DNA from 2 places in the Ruminococcus sp. D54t1_190329_F1 genome. Region 2 is predicted to be linked to the other one. Evidence: riboswitches for the same ligand, from Rfam matches in the RefSeq annotation. Region 2 holds a riboswitch; the other holds the start of a gene.
What was found. A riboswitch is a leader RNA that binds a small molecule or an ion and turns the genes downstream of it on or off. The one in region 2 is predicted to bind cobalamin.

Region 1: linked by a shared signal. The riboswitch ahead of I2D69_RS13130 (hypothetical protein) and the one ahead of I2D69_RS00575 (cysteine-rich small domain-containing protein) in region 2 are both predicted to bind cobalamin.

What each region holds. Positions count from the first base shown of each region.
Region 1 covers NZ_JADNDC010000027.1:23,930-31,499, forward strand. Annotated here, with positions in the region: gene I2D69_RS13120 (iron ABC transporter permease) at 1-792, opposite strand, end outside; gene I2D69_RS13125 (ABC transporter substrate-binding protein) at 837-2,036, opposite strand; gene I2D69_RS13130 (hypothetical protein) at 2,094-5,117, opposite strand; cobalamin riboswitch at 5,315-5,488, opposite strand; gene I2D69_RS13135 (VanW family protein) at 5,592-7,022, opposite strand; partial or broken gene hisI (phosphoribosyl-AMP cyclohydrolase) at 7,142-7,462, opposite strand.
Region 2 covers NZ_JADNDC010000001.1:122,580-130,149, reverse strand. Annotated here, with positions in the region: gene I2D69_RS00595 (class II aldolase/adducin family protein) at 1-606, opposite strand, end outside; gene eutP (EutP/PduV family microcompartment system protein) at 862-1,335, opposite strand; gene I2D69_RS00585 (BMC domain-containing protein) at 1,342-1,719, opposite strand; gene I2D69_RS00580 (phosphatase) at 1,999-2,712, shown strand; gene I2D69_RS00575 (cysteine-rich small domain-containing protein) at 2,836-3,144, opposite strand; cobalamin riboswitch at 3,604-3,792, opposite strand; gene I2D69_RS00570 (GDSL-type esterase/lipase family protein) at 3,896-4,942, opposite strand; gene I2D69_RS00565 (C40 family peptidase) at 5,112-6,467, opposite strand; gene I2D69_RS00560 (N-acetylmuramoyl-L-alanine amidase family protein) at 6,750-7,570, opposite strand, start outside.

The sequences.
Region 1 (7,570 bases), on a different contig from region 2:
TGATAAAATACTGGAAAGCAAAATCAATGCAACACGGAAGAATTTGATATTTACGCCCATGCTTTGTGCATAAGCTTCTCCCAGCTGATAAGCACCGATGGGCTTTGACAGCAGGAAGGTCAGGGCCAGGGTAATTCCTACCACCACACAGGAAATGTAAACGTTACTCCAGCTCATACCGGAGAAGCTTCCCTGTGACCATCCGTGAAGATTTACAATATCGGAATCATCTGCAAAAGTTACCACAAAATCAGTTACTGCAGAACAGATATAGCCAATCATGATTCCGGCAACCAGAAGGGTGGCCATGTGCTTGATCCTTTTTGAAATCAGAAGAATAAAACCTATGGAAATCAGGGAACCAATAAAAGCTGCAATGATCAGAGTGTAAGAAGTTACGTTTACGGCTCTGCCAAGATAATAAATCATGGTAAGAGCTACTACCATTTTCGCACCGGAAGAAATTCCCAGAACAAAAGGTCCTGCAATGGGATTTTCAAAAAAGGTCTGGAGAAGAAAACCAGATAGGGATAAGGCACCTCCAAGAATGGCAGCCATCAGGATCCTGGGAAGACGGATTTTCCAGATGATGCTGTATTCTTTTGTATCTGTGGCTTTTTTCAGCAGGATATCTATGATCTCAGACAGAGAAATATGAACATTTCCTGTGTTGATATTCAAAACTGTGATCAGGCCAAAGGCCAGGATCAGCAGAATGAAAACCATAGCGTAACGAGATCGTCTCTTAAAATTTTCCATGTGGAAGCTGGTTCCAGCGGATTGATTGCTCATTTTATTTTTCTCCATTTTTGTTTCATTTACAACAGAACCTGCTGTCAGCTCAGCTTATGAAGAAAAGTCATATCCTCTTCACTTCCGCCGGTAAGCATCAGGTTCAGATCTGTGATCAGTTCACCAATTGTATCTGTATGCTGGTACATGGAATCATCAGTTACCCAGACATTTCCCTCTTTTACGGCTTTAAAATCAGCCATCAGACTTTCTTTTGCAAGAAGATCGTCTATGCTTTTTACAGACGCATCAATACTGGAGTTGTAGATCAGATAATCTGCATCTGACGCAGTATTATAGAATTCCTCCATGGTAATGGCAACGGAAGTTTTTCCACTGTCATCCTGAAGATCTGCGAATGCATTTCTTCCACCGGCAATCTCGATCATGCTGGAAATATAATCTTTAGGATTACGTACTACAGGAGAACCGCTGGTATTGATGTAGAAAAATGCAACTGTTTTTTCTGTATTTGTAAAGTCCTTTAGCTTCTCAATAACCTGTGCCTGCTGGTCAAAGAAGGTCTTTGCCTCCTCTTCTTTGTTCATCATTGCGCCATAAAGCTTGATCCACTCTGTACGTCCAAGGGGCTGGCTCTCATAGCTGGAGCGATCGGTGAAAACAGGAATTCCAAGAGTTTCGATCATCTCCTGTACCTTCGGTGCATGAAGGATCATGGTAGACTCTATTGCAAGATCACAGTCGTCACCTACCAGAAGCTCGTAATCCGGTTCATCGTATTTTCCCGCAAAGGTCATTTCGCCGTTATTGATAGCATCAGCTGCTGACTGGATATACCAACCGGAAGCATCAAGACCTGACAGCTTGATGGAGTCTACACTTCCGATTGCATCGAACAATGCCATCGGGGAAGTGGCTGCCATGTAGATGGTGTCAAGTGGCTGCTGAAGGATCTGGATTTCAGGATCCAGATCATCAGGTGCCTCTTTGCCCTCTGGGACGATCAGATATCTGGCATCATCATGGATGTCCAGAAGTTTGTAACCGTCATTGTAATAATACACGTCAAAGCATTCTGCAAAAGACAGATCCATGGCGGATTCATAGGTCAGACCTGCAATTTCAGGTGCAGCATTTTTTTCTGATGTGTCAGAAGAAGTCTCCCCGGAAGCATCTGCTTCCAGGTTCTCCTCTTCTGCCCATACCGGAGTAATGGCAGTAAATGTCATAACTGTTGCTGCAAAAATACTTAAAATTTTATATTTCAGCTTTTTGTCATACATTTTTATTTTCTCCTGCTGATTATTCTTGCTACTGTGCATATGGTGAAGAATAGTAATTTATTCTTCCTCATCAGTTACAAAAATTGCTTCGTAAGCTTTTTCCCACTCAGCTTTTGCATTGTCATCCTTTTCATCTGCAGAACGGTCTACGATAAACGGGATTTTCAGAGTGGAATATTTCTCTGCGGAATCTTTCAGAAGGTTTTCTTTTGCTTCTGTGTCTGCTTCCTCTGTCGGGAGAATATCAGAAGAAAGGATAGAAATACCGCACTGACTCTTTACAAGAGCTTTGTAATCTGTATCTTCATCTTTTCCTGCAAAAGTTACGGAACCATCTTCCAGAGCAGCTGTAAGGCTGTCTACCGTACAGTCCTCTTTTTCCATTCCAAGAGCAGTAACTTTGTCTGTAAGATCAAGCTTATCCAAAATGTTAAGAGCATCTGTGGAAGCCACATAAGCAGATTCTACCGGCTGGTTGATTACGATTACATCTTTATCAAGTCCTGCAGGGATAACAGCACCCTCAGGTACGATCAGGTATTTTACAACATTGCCTATGTAGAGCTTTTCTGTACCTGTAAGTTCCTGGGAATCAGCAGCTTCTGTTTTTGCATTTTCTTTTCCGGAATCAACAGTTTCCGGTTTTCTTGCAGTATCTGTTGTCATATCTACTTCAAGAAGGGTAATACCCTTTGCGTAGTGATAAAGCTTAAAGTATTTTGCATGCTCAAGAGTAGTTTCGTCTTTATACTCAAGACCTGTGATCTCTGGTGCAGAATCATCCAGCTTCTTGTTTCCTGTGGAAAGCATGCTGTTGTCATCTGCCGGGTTATCCTTGTCTGTTTTCTTCGGATCGTTTGCACCCTTTAAAGCGATATAAATGGTGTAAGTGATTTCATGAGCCTGGGACATTCTGGTTGTCATACCAATGATCGTATTATTCTGGTTCAGTGCTACCGGAATTGTGAAAGTAGAAGTTCCGCCGCCGCATGCACCGTAGTATTTATTTCCATTGGCTTTTACATAACCGTAATATTCACTGCTGAATACAATAGTCGCATATGCCTGACCATTTGTTACCGTAACTTTGTTACAGGAAATGCTGACCTTTCCAGAACCACCAGACCAGGAGAAACTGTCAGGAGTATAGGTTCCATCTGCTAATGTAGTAGAACTGTTTACAGATGCTGTTCCGCCGCTTAAGTCAGATTCGTATTTGGATTCCTCTTCCGGTTTCTTGTCTGGCTTTGGAGTTGCTGTTGGTGTAGGAGTTGCTGTCGGTTTTTTATTTGGTTTTGCAGTGGGTGCAGGAGTTGCTGTGATTGTTGTGTCAGGAGCAGTATCTGGCTGCGGATCATCCTGTACGTCACCTATCTTATTTAAAGTGCTGGACTGGAAAGTCAGGATCCTGTCATACCAGATCTGGTTTTTGTGGGAAAAAGCAGCAACTGCAATTCCATTGTCCAGGGCTTCAACAGGAATCTCATATGTATATTTGCCATTTGCGTCTGCCACATATGGAACCCAGGTGGAGGAATCTGCTGCGGCAGCTTCTTCTTTTGTTCCCAGACATAGATAGTCGTAACCAGTTCCGCTTAAAGTAAGAACAGCTGTCATTTTTCCGTTTTTGGAAGTAAGGACACAGTCAATTACACGGAACATAGATGAACTGGAGTTTACTGTAATATTATAAATTCCGCTTGCACAGCTGCCTGGAGCAGGGGTTGCTGTTGGCTCTGGGGTGGTGGCTGCTTCCGGAGTTGTGCTTGGCACTGGAGTTTCAGTTGGTGCAGGAGTCTCAACCGGTGCTTCGGTAGGCTCTGGGGAAACAGTTGGTTCCGGTGTTGGAGCAGCCTCTCCATATCCTGGAACCGCCGGTACGGTAATCGTCAATATACCCTTTGCGTACCAGTTCTGGCTCTTCTTGGAATGAGGAACGACTGCTATTGTCTGAGCTTCCTTGCTTGCAGTAACTTCAAAGGTGTAGGTATAGCCTCCTGCACTGTTCTCTACTCCTTTGATGGAATTTGCTTCTTTATCAGAGTCACTGGCACTGCCAAGATAGATCATGTCATAATTCTGTTTTGCGGTAGAAAGTGTGACAATATATTTATCCTCCGAAACCTTTACAGTGGAACCGGTGATTACGAACATTGCAAATTCATCACCGTTTTCTTTTACAAGCTTGATTCCGGCATCTGTAATCTCATTCTGGGCTGGTGCCTGGGTTGGAGCTGCAGTTGGCAGTGGAGTGGCAGTTGGCTCAGGGGCTGCAGTTGGCTCTGGAGTAGCTGTTGGTTCCGGGGCTTTCATTCCTGGAACGTTCAGTTTCAAAGCCATATTTGTGTACCATTTCTGATTTTTTACAGAAAATGGTACGATGCTGAAAGTCTGGACCTGTTCACTGGCAGGAACCTCAAAAATGAAAGTATAACCATCTTCATTTTCTGTACCAACGATTGCTGCTGCATTTTTTGCTTCGTCAGGATCTTCTTTAGAACCAAGATAAAGCTTCTCATAGTTCTTTCCGTCAGTATTGAGGGTTATCTTAATTTTATCACCATTTAATTCAGCAGAAGAGCTTTTGATTTTAAGCATTTTATATGCACTGTTATCTTCCTTGTCAATGGTCATGTTGGAACCATCTGGGTTCAGATCCTCTGGCTTTGTTTCTGGTTTATCTGTCTCTTCGGTTTTGCCCTCTTCTGTTGTTTCTGGTGCAGCTGTAGGCTGTGGAGCTTCTGCTTCCTCATTTTTGCTTTCTTCAGCAGGTGATGCAGTAACCTCAGGAGTGGTCTCAGAGGCAAGTGTTTCTGTAGCAGCAGGTGTCTCTTTCACAGCAGAGGCATCCACTGCTGCCGGAGTTATTGTAGTGTCAGTGTTTTCTTCCTCAGCTGTTGCGCTCTCCTGCACAGGAGTCTCAGCAGCAACAGCGGTCTTCTCCGCCTCTGTTTCTGGAGTTGGTGTAACAGAAACCTGTACGTTTGCATCCTCATTTTCTGCCTGTGTAAGTACAGCAGGAGTGACCGTCATCGCGACGGAAAGGAACAGTGCAAGAAAGCGTTTTGAATTTCTTTTCATTTCTTTTTCCTCGATTCTTCCTATTATTTTATAATTTGAATAAATCCCAATTGCTTCTGGAGCCTGTTTGTACAATGGGCAATCCTGACAGGATTATTTCAAAAAAATGCCTGCTTCCTCTGAGAAAACAGGCACTAAAAATTCAATATATTGTATTATCAAATATATTAATGAGAATGAAGTACTTTCTTCGGAAGCTTTCATTAAACGAATTCAGCAGGTTTCCTGACTTACAGATCAACACAGAATCCATCCTTCTCAGCAATATACCAATGGTTTCACTGGATTCTACTCCCTGGTTACAGTGACCGGATCGTTCAGGACTTTCACCTGATTCCCTCTTAGAGCGTGTTGAAAAAATATTCCCACAATCTGCACGCTGTAGCAGACAGATATGTCTGGCACTGAAAACGGATTTATTCAATTCACCTCATTATAGCAGACCGTTATGTCGAAATCAATAGATTTATAGGGTTATTGCTTGTATTTACTGTACCCGACTTCATCTGTGCGGAGAAGTGTTCCATTCTCATCGTAGACACTGCGGTAGGTTTTACAGGTGTTTGGATCGGAATGCTCTGTAGTAATCTCTACCGTATTATTGTCAGTTTGGGTTCCGTAAATGGATACCGTTACGGCTTCCTCTTTTTCATCGTAAGAGGCTTTAATTTTAATTGGATAAGCAGTATTATTCTGAAAACGGAAATCCTGACCTCCCCACACCACTGCTGCGTCCAGACCATCCTCAACATAATCAATTCGGGCAGCGTGATTATGACGCTCAACAATGGTCAGATCAGACTGCAGGCATGCCATAAACAACGTAGTGGAAATCTGGCAGATTCCGCCTCCGATATCCTGGGCATGTTCGCCTCCTACAATTACAGTTGCTTCCCTGTACCCTCGTTCCTCCGTACGTGGACCTAAAGTATCGTTGTAGGAAAAAATCTGTCCTGGCTGAAGTTCCACTCCATCACAGGCTTCCACGGCAAGCTTCAAATTGGCAACACGGTTTTCGGTACCGCCGCCATATGTAGTATAAGTACCAAGAAGATTCAGATAAGGAAGGGCTTCTATCTCTTCTGTAGAAACTTCGGGCAGGGTTATTTCAAGGGGGATGGTAATCTTTGCCCCTTCTTTTGCTTTTTCCAGCTTCTTTGCAGCTGACTTCACATCAAATGAAATTCCGGTAACTGCCGGAATAATTTCATTATTTTCCCCCAGAGAAGCATCTGTGGCATCTGTATGTACTTTTTCATAATAGGATTCCAGATCCAGTTCCTCTGGCGGTGTCTTCATAGTAGGACATTCGATAACAGCTTCATAATCTTCTATGGAAATTGCTTTTAGAATCGCTTCTTTCAGTGCATCCATATCCGGACCGATTCCGGTTTTTCCCTTAGTGATAACCAACTCTGTATCTGTAAGTTCACAGGAAGTCTGTATAGTGGTGGATCCCTTTGAAATTCCAGCATCCTCCAGAAGCTTGTCCAGTTCGTTTTTGTTTCGGGCTTCCGGCATAAGGGTGACTTCTTCCTTTGTCTTGCTGTTCATCAGTTCGATGCGGTCAGTTCCATGAGTAAACCAGGCACCATGTCCAAGAGCATAGGCACTTTCTACAATTGATTTTACATCAAGACCGAGAACAGGATAGATGGATACCTTAAAGTTCTTTCCATTCAGGGTAATGGTCATCTGTGTGTTCTCATATTTTTCCTGAAAATCTTTTGAAATTGCGTCAATGGCTTCCTCTTTGGTCATTCCCTGAATGGCTATGCCGTTTATTTTAAGCTTCTTCCAGATTACATTATCTGTAAGAAAATGACACCACAGCCCATACGCACCTGCCAGAATCAGAACCAGGATCAGAACTTTGATCACACCGTTTTTCACTTGTTTTTTCATGTAATAATTTTACCTTTTGCAGTCTTTTTTAGAGCGTGTTTGAAAAAGGCTTTCTGCAAAATATATCGCAAAGTGGGGCGTGCAGATTGCAGGAATGATTTTTCAAACAGGCTTTAGAACAATGGGGTAAAAAAGCATGTCCGGTTTCCGGTATGGCATGCAGCCCCTACCTGCTCTACTTTTGCCAGAATTGTATCATTATCACAGTCAATAGTCAATGATTTCACATACTGAACATGACCGGAGGTTAGTCCTTTGGTCCAGAGCTCGTTGCGGCTGCGGCTCCAGTAAGTCATTTTTCCCAGCTTCAGAGTGGTAAGGTATGCTTCCTCGTTCATGTACGCAAGCATAAGAACTTCGTCTGTTTTGTAATCCTGCACAATAACCGGAACCATGCCGTCACTGTTTAATTTGAAATCTGACCAGGACATTTTGGACTTTAATTGGTTCTGTTCCATATTTTTAATACTCCTTTATGAAAAATTCTTCTGCAATTATGCCACCTGCTTTCATGCTCAATTCGAAAAGAATGAAAACAAGTGGCATAT
Region 2 (7,570 bases):
GTTCTCTTTATCAAATTCCTTCGGGCCTCCAAGAAGTTTGCTCTGATACAGAAGCTGTGCATAGAATTCTACGGACTCCATCTTCATGTATGCAGCGTTCAGGTCTGTGCTCCAGGTAAGAGCTCCGTGGTTCTCAAGAAGAACTGCATCGAAATATGGAAGATATTTCTCAAGGTTATCCGGAATCTCCATTGTAGAAGGTGTACCATACTCAGCGATCGGAACACATCCAAGAGCGATAACTGCCTCTGGCATGATTGGCTGTGTAAGCGGAATACCGGCAATAGCAAAAGATGTTGCATAAATTGGATGAGCATGTACAACAGATCCTACATCAGGTCTCTTCTCATATACTCTCATATGCATCTTGATCTCAGATGATGGTTTGAATCCCGGGTTAGCCTGAAGAACATTTCCTTTGGCATCTACTTTACAGATGAACTCTGGGGTCATGAAACCTTTGGATACACCAGTAGGTGTGCAAAGGAACTCGTTGTCATTCAGTTTTACAGAGATGTTTCCATCATTTGCTGCAACCATGTTGCGGTTATAGATTCTTCTTCCGATGTCGCAAATCTGTTTTTTGATTTCGTATTCGTTTACCATGCTTTTTTCCTCCTTAAGCACATTCAGGTGCGGTGGATTATGTAAGTTATAGTACCGCACCGGGTAACTTATCATGGCTAGGCATAGCTAGCCTGTTACTTTTTAGGTTATGTTGTAAGTTTACACCATTCCACATTATAAGTCAAGGTTTTTCCGTTGTTTTATGTTGTTTTATGTGGATTTTTTTCTGGATTGCTATGTTGTTTTTCGTGGTTTTGCTGGTTTTACTGTTTTTCCACATTTGACAGGTATTTTCTAATTCACAGGATCAGAGGCATCTTTTTCCCATGGCATTACATCGCCATCTTCCCTAAGATATTCCAAAATCTCCGGAATGCCCTCCTGCTGCCTGGAGTCTACATAAAAGATTTTTTTACAGCCGGCAAGTTCCAGCCAGGACGTGGCAAGTTTTATATTTGCATCAGGATTGTGTATTTTGGTAACAATTCCAATTACTTCACGGTTGGCCATACAGGTAATGCAAGGTGGAAAAAGGCAATAAGGTTCCGTGGCAGATACCAGCAGACCTACCACATCTGATTCATATGTATACAACGCCAGGGCGTGTCCCAGACCTTTCGTCTGGGCATACTCTCCTGGCGTATCTACGATCACATCAAAATTATTTACATATTGTGTTTTATGATAATGTATTTTTTCACCACGCAGGGCCTGGGTCAAAGTAGTTTTTCCAGCCTCGCTGCGACCGATCAGAACAAGTTTCTTCATATTCTGTCAGGTCCTTGTAATGGGGCATAAAGTAAAGCCCAGTTTATTTCCCACATAATCCAGAATTGCACTGGTAGAAGCTTCTACTTCCGACACAGTACCTGTGATGATCAGGCTTCCGCTGAAACGGTCAACAAACCCCAGTTCAATGCCAGATGATTTCATCGCAATATCTGCCATAATGATAGCAGTTTCTGCCGGACTTACAGTCATGATCCCAATGGCCGCTCTTGAGTAATCCAGAGATGGATCAAGACCCAGCTTTGTGTAAAGAATCTTATCCGGATTAGCAATGATATGTGCCAGGGAAATCTGCTTGCCTGGCACAAGCTCCTGTACAATTCTCTGTTTCATTTCCGGAGACATATTATCTGTGTATCCCATTTTCTCCTCCTGAATAAAGGGTTTTTATTTTCTGATTTGATTATACCTTTCTGATTTCCAAGTGTCAACAAAAAGCAACACTTCTCCGCATGCGATATGTGGTTTTTCTTGTACTGCAATGTTGTTTTTATTTGTTTTTTCTGTTTTTTCTTATTTATGATTGACATGTTTTTTGCCCTCTGGCATACTAAAGTTAACTGTAAATGGCTTTTCAAAACACTTTTATAGTGAAATTACCAGCTGCATATATTCACGTAATCTTGACTAGGAGATGATTTTATGTATCTTTCTGATATACACACACATTCCATTGCCAGCGGACACGGCACAACCTGCACCATCAGCGACATGGCAAAGGCTGCTTCTCAAAAAGGGCTGAAGCTTCTTGGAATCACAGACCACGGACCAGCCACTCTGGCTGCAGGAACTTCTTCTTATTTTCGAAGCCTGATCTATTCGCCAAGGAAGCGTTTCGACGTGGAATTATTATATGGAATTGAACTGAACATTCTGGATACCGATGGAAAAACAGATCTGCCACAGGAGCTTCTTGATAAGCTGGACTACGCAATCGCCAGCATGCATTATCAGAATTTCCGGCCAAAGACCAGGGAAGAAAATACTGCTGCTTTTCTGAACGTAATGAAGAATCCGGTTATAAAGATCCTGGGACACATTGATAATCCCCAGTATGACATAGATTACGACGCAGTTGTAAAGGCTGCCGGTGAAAACGGTGTTCTCCTTGAGATCAACGAAGCTTCCCTGGCGCCTTACGGATATCGGGGCGACACCCATGCCAACTGCGCGCAGATCCTGTCCTGCTGCCGGAAGTATCTGGTTCCAATCGTTCTTTCCAGTGACAGTCATGGAACAGAGCATATTGGAGACTTCACTTATGCCGCTGATTTCGTTCATAATGCTATGTTTCCAGAGGGTCTGATTCTTAACAACCAGATTCCGAAATTAAAGATGCTGTTAAGCATACGATAAAAAGGATCCAGCTTGCAGAATTCCAATGGAATTTTGCATTACGCAAAAACTCTCCGAGAAATATAAATACGTAAGCTTAACTTCGTATATATTCCGGAGAGTTTTTTATACTTATTTCTTTGATTACTCATTTTCATTTTTATGATCTGCTTCTCTTACTTTCTGCATCATCGCTGCAAGTTCCTGATATTTTCCTGTCACATAACCGTAATTTTTCTTCTTATGAGGGAGCTGACAATTCGTGCAATCTTTAAATCCCTTCTCATTATATTTGAAATTTCCGCCGCATTTTTCTCCAAGGGCATAAAGCGGGCAATAGCAGAACAGACAGTTAAAGTCCTCTGGATCAGCTCCTTTATGGCATGGAAAATACTCACATTTCTTATGGCTGAAATAAGCGTATTCTTTGTCTTCCCAATATTTTTTCTCCATATTTCTCTCCTTATCTCATACAACTCAAAACAAAATATTCTTTATATTCTATTTCGTAATGCACAAAAATCAAATGATAAAAATGACTCCCGCTTACAGGAATAGAATATTGCCAGAGCGTGTTTAAAAAAGGCTTTCTGCAAGATGTGCGTCACACTCTGCAGGAGATTACGGAATAATTCTACAAACAGGCTCAGGAAAAGTGTAAAAAAAATACCGCATATGCGGCTTCTGAATCATCGTGATTTAAGAGGGAGCGATGCTACTCCGGGGTAGAATATGATCCGTTCATATATACGCGGAGGGAACGGTTTCATCCGAAGTAGTATCGCCTGCCATTTAATCTGTATAATTCTTCTGAACAGGCGATCATTCCATAAAAAATGTCCACTCACAAAAGCGGACAACATCTCAGGGCTGCGGATTCCCCAAAACTGGTTGTTACACTTTCATCGGAAGTTTAACCTCGCCATACCAAGCAGGTTTCCTGGCTCCAGGATCATCACATCATCTCTCCTTCTCATGCGCAAGCACAATGGACTATGAGATTCGCTCCTCTGTTACAGTGACCGGATCGCTCAGGTTTCTCACCTGATTCCCTCTTTCTGCCAGCTTGTAGCTGTCAGCACTTAATATGTTCACTATGGAATTATACTGACACCATAGTACCACCGGTCACTGTCTTTGTCAACCCTTTGAAAGGATTTTTGTTATTTTTTTATCAACTTTTTTATCAACCAGATGTTGCTAGTCACGGCGTGACCAGCAGCGTCATTTTTTCCTGAATCTTCTCCACCAGGATTTTCGCTGTTTTTTCATGAGATCTGTGCCCCGGGTGCTGCCTTGATCCAAATTCTCCTTCCAGTGTATCCGGAAGCTTCACAAATTCTACGCGTTCATCCCCTGTTTTTCTTTTATAATTCCCCACCGCTTTCTCAAGCGTTGGTAAAATCTCATCTCCAAGCATTCCATAACACCACAGAATATAGCTTTCCGGATTACATACGCGCAGTTTTCTCAAAAAGACTTCCACAGCCTTTCCAACCCTGTCCATATTCTTCGTGCCGCTGCCGTCGTTTGTCCCCAGATTCACCACGATCACATCAGGCTGAAACTTCTGGAAATCCCATTTTTCCATAGCACCCAGTTGTTTGTTTCTTTCTCCATTTAAAAGACCGCACACCTGCTCATAATATAGCGGGATTGCCTGCTGCTCATTGCCTTCCCAGGAACAGAAAACGCCCCAGCCGCTCTGACTGATGCAATTGTACACCGCGCCCAGTTCTTTTGCCGCCATATATGCATAATTATCCACGGCATTGAAGCAAAAGGAATTCCATGTCATTTCTTCTCCTGCACCGCAGCCGCCCTCACCAGAGGTAATGCTGTCCCCTATTACTTCCAATCTGAGCTTCGGTGTTTCAAGAGGTAAGAACTCACCGTCAGTTTCAACCTCCAGCAGCTGAAGCAATGTTTTTTCATCTGTAGGAAACGCAGGGGTATCACGAAGAAGCTTTACATTTCTTACCTTATCCCTTTCCATATTACGGAAAAGGCAGATTTTCTGTTCTCCCTTATTTACCATAAGCCGTTGGGACCATACGCCGTCTACGATCACATCCACCCATGGCTCAAAAACATCATAATCGGAGCGGATTTTCACCCATATTTCTGTTGCTTTTACATTCAGTTCAATTCCGGAAGCGGTCCAAAATAGTGTTACCGGTTCCAGACTGCCATTCGTTCTTCCTAATATTCTTAAATATGGAATTTCCTTCATCTGATAATGGCTAAGCATTTTTCTCCACCTCTCATCTGGCTATACGAAATATTTATGTTACGATTTTCAGACAATACTTTTATTCTTACTATACTTCTTTTTTCTTTGCTTTTCCACATTATTTTCAGTAAAAAGCCCCTTCCGGATTTTCATCTCCGGAAAGGGCTCACAAATTCATTTATTCAGATTACACAAGACGTCTTACAGAAGTAATCGTTCTGTATGCAGCATTATCGCTGACCTTGATGCCATCTCTGGCATTGGATGCATGGACAATCTGTCCATTTCCCATATAGATTGCAACATGTCCGCCATAGCAGATCAGGTCGCCTGGCTGAGCATCCGCATAGGATACTTCATATCCGGCATTCTGCTGCTCATAAGATGTTCTTGGAAGACTTACGCCAAAGTTTGCATATACACTCTGCACAAAGCCAGAGCAGTCAGCACCACTGGTAAGGCTTGTTCCACCCCATACATATGGGTTTCCAACAAACTGTGTTGCATAGGATACAACAGAAGAGCCGGAACCTGAAGAACTGCTGGCTGATGAACTGTCAGAAGAACTATCTGAGGAACTGTCGGAGCTGCTTGCCTCGGAATTGTAATCAACTGTATTGTCAGTATCAATTACATTACCATACTCATCGTATTCATAATCAGAAGATCCATCAGAAGAACCACTTACAACATTTCCATCTTCATCATACTGAACATCTTCTGAGGAATTATCTCCGTTCTGAGCTGCTTCCTGTGCTGCTGCAGCTGCTGCGGCCTCTGCCTCTGCCTGACGTCTTGCCTCTTCTTCTGCTGCAATACGTTCTGCCTCAAGCTGCTCAATTTCTGCCTGCTGCTGTTCCAGAAGGTTCGCATACTCAGTAGCCTGCTGCTGTGCGTATGCGATCTCATTCTCGCAATCAGCACTGTTCGCACGGGTTACATCCAACTGATACTGAAGGTTAGACTGCTGAGCCTCATATTCTTCCTTCATGGTCTCAAAATCAGCTTTCTCCTGCTCATACTGATCTTCTAACTTCTGAACTTCTTCAATCGTTCTTGCATATTTCTGAAGGCTCTCTCTGTCCTGCTCATACATCTGCTGTGTATACTCAGCTCTTGTAAGAAGATCTGCAAGGTTATCTGCATTTAACATCATCTGGAACCATGCATTGTTTCCACCTTTTTCATAAAGATACTGAATACGTTTCTTCATAGCGCTGTACTGTTTATCCTTGGCATTCTGAGCCTTGGTCAGGTCACCCTGTGTTTTCTCAATTTCTGCTTCCTTGGAAGCGATATCACTCTCAAGAGTCTGAATGGAAACCATTACATTTACAAGATCAGAATTCAAAGATTCGATCTGGCTCTCAAGCTGCTGCTTCTGATCCCACAGAGCACTCATACGTGCGTATGTAGCATCCAGCTGCTGGCTTGTCCAGGCCTGCTCTTCTCTTAAATCGCTCTCACGGTCAGCCATTACGCTTACAACCTGTGAACCGCACATTAAAATTGCCAGTGTCAGACATACAATTCTTTTCTTCATGTTTCATCACCCTCGTTAATCTTTTTGATAATCTAAAAAACTCAATTTGTAATATGTTTGCAATATTTCATTCAATCTTGCTACATATTAGCACACTCTCGCAAAGATTTCAACCCTGAATTGCAATAAATTTTAAAACTTTGTAACATTTCGTAATATATTTGTCTAAATAAGAGACACAGAGCGTGTTTGTGCAACAGAGGGGGAATTCAAAGATTTCCGTTGTTACATAAAAAGAGAACCAGTATTTTCACTGATTCTCTCTTGTATATTACTTAACCATTATTTTCCAAACAGATCGTACAGAATCTGGTCTGCTGTCATATTGTAATAACCATCCGGATCAGAAAGTGTATCTCCATTCCATCTCAGATAGTTTCCATTTCGGATATAGTTTCCAACGGATGGATGATAGTTGAAGATGCTGTATCCGGAATACAAGGACATATACTTCTTCGCAAGGGCTGCAGCCTCACTGGAATAGCTTCCTGTAGGTGTGGTAGTTCCGGAAATCTGGACACCTGCCTGCGGAGTGGAATGAATGATAACAACACTCTTATCACTGCACTGTCCAAGAACGATCCATGTATGACCATCATTGTATCCGATATCGCCAGGCTTCAGCTCCCAACCATTCTGTGACAGATAAGACTGATTTACGATTGAGCCCCAGCCTTTCCCCTTGTAATAGCTTCCAATTTCACCTGAAACCACTGTGTATCCATATCCTACACCGGACTGTGTCTGCATTACCTGATAAGCAGACCAGCCTACAAAGCCCGAGCAGTCAAATCCTTTCGCACGATTGGAAGTAGAAAGATCACGGTAATTATTGTAATCATAACCGGATGGATTCGCTGACCATTTATTATACCAGCTGGTCATGGTATCGCTGAGACCCTTTCTTGTGGAATCATTCCATCCGCCGCCCCATACGTAAAGTGCTTTTCCAACAGGTAAAAGTGCTCCTGCAAGATAATTCTTGATGGTCTTATTTCCTGTATTTCCATTCGGAGAAGGATCATCCTGCTTCTCTCCCTGGCATACACCAGTGCTGGAAAATGTATATGTAACACCATCAACAGTCTGTGTGCCTGTGTACA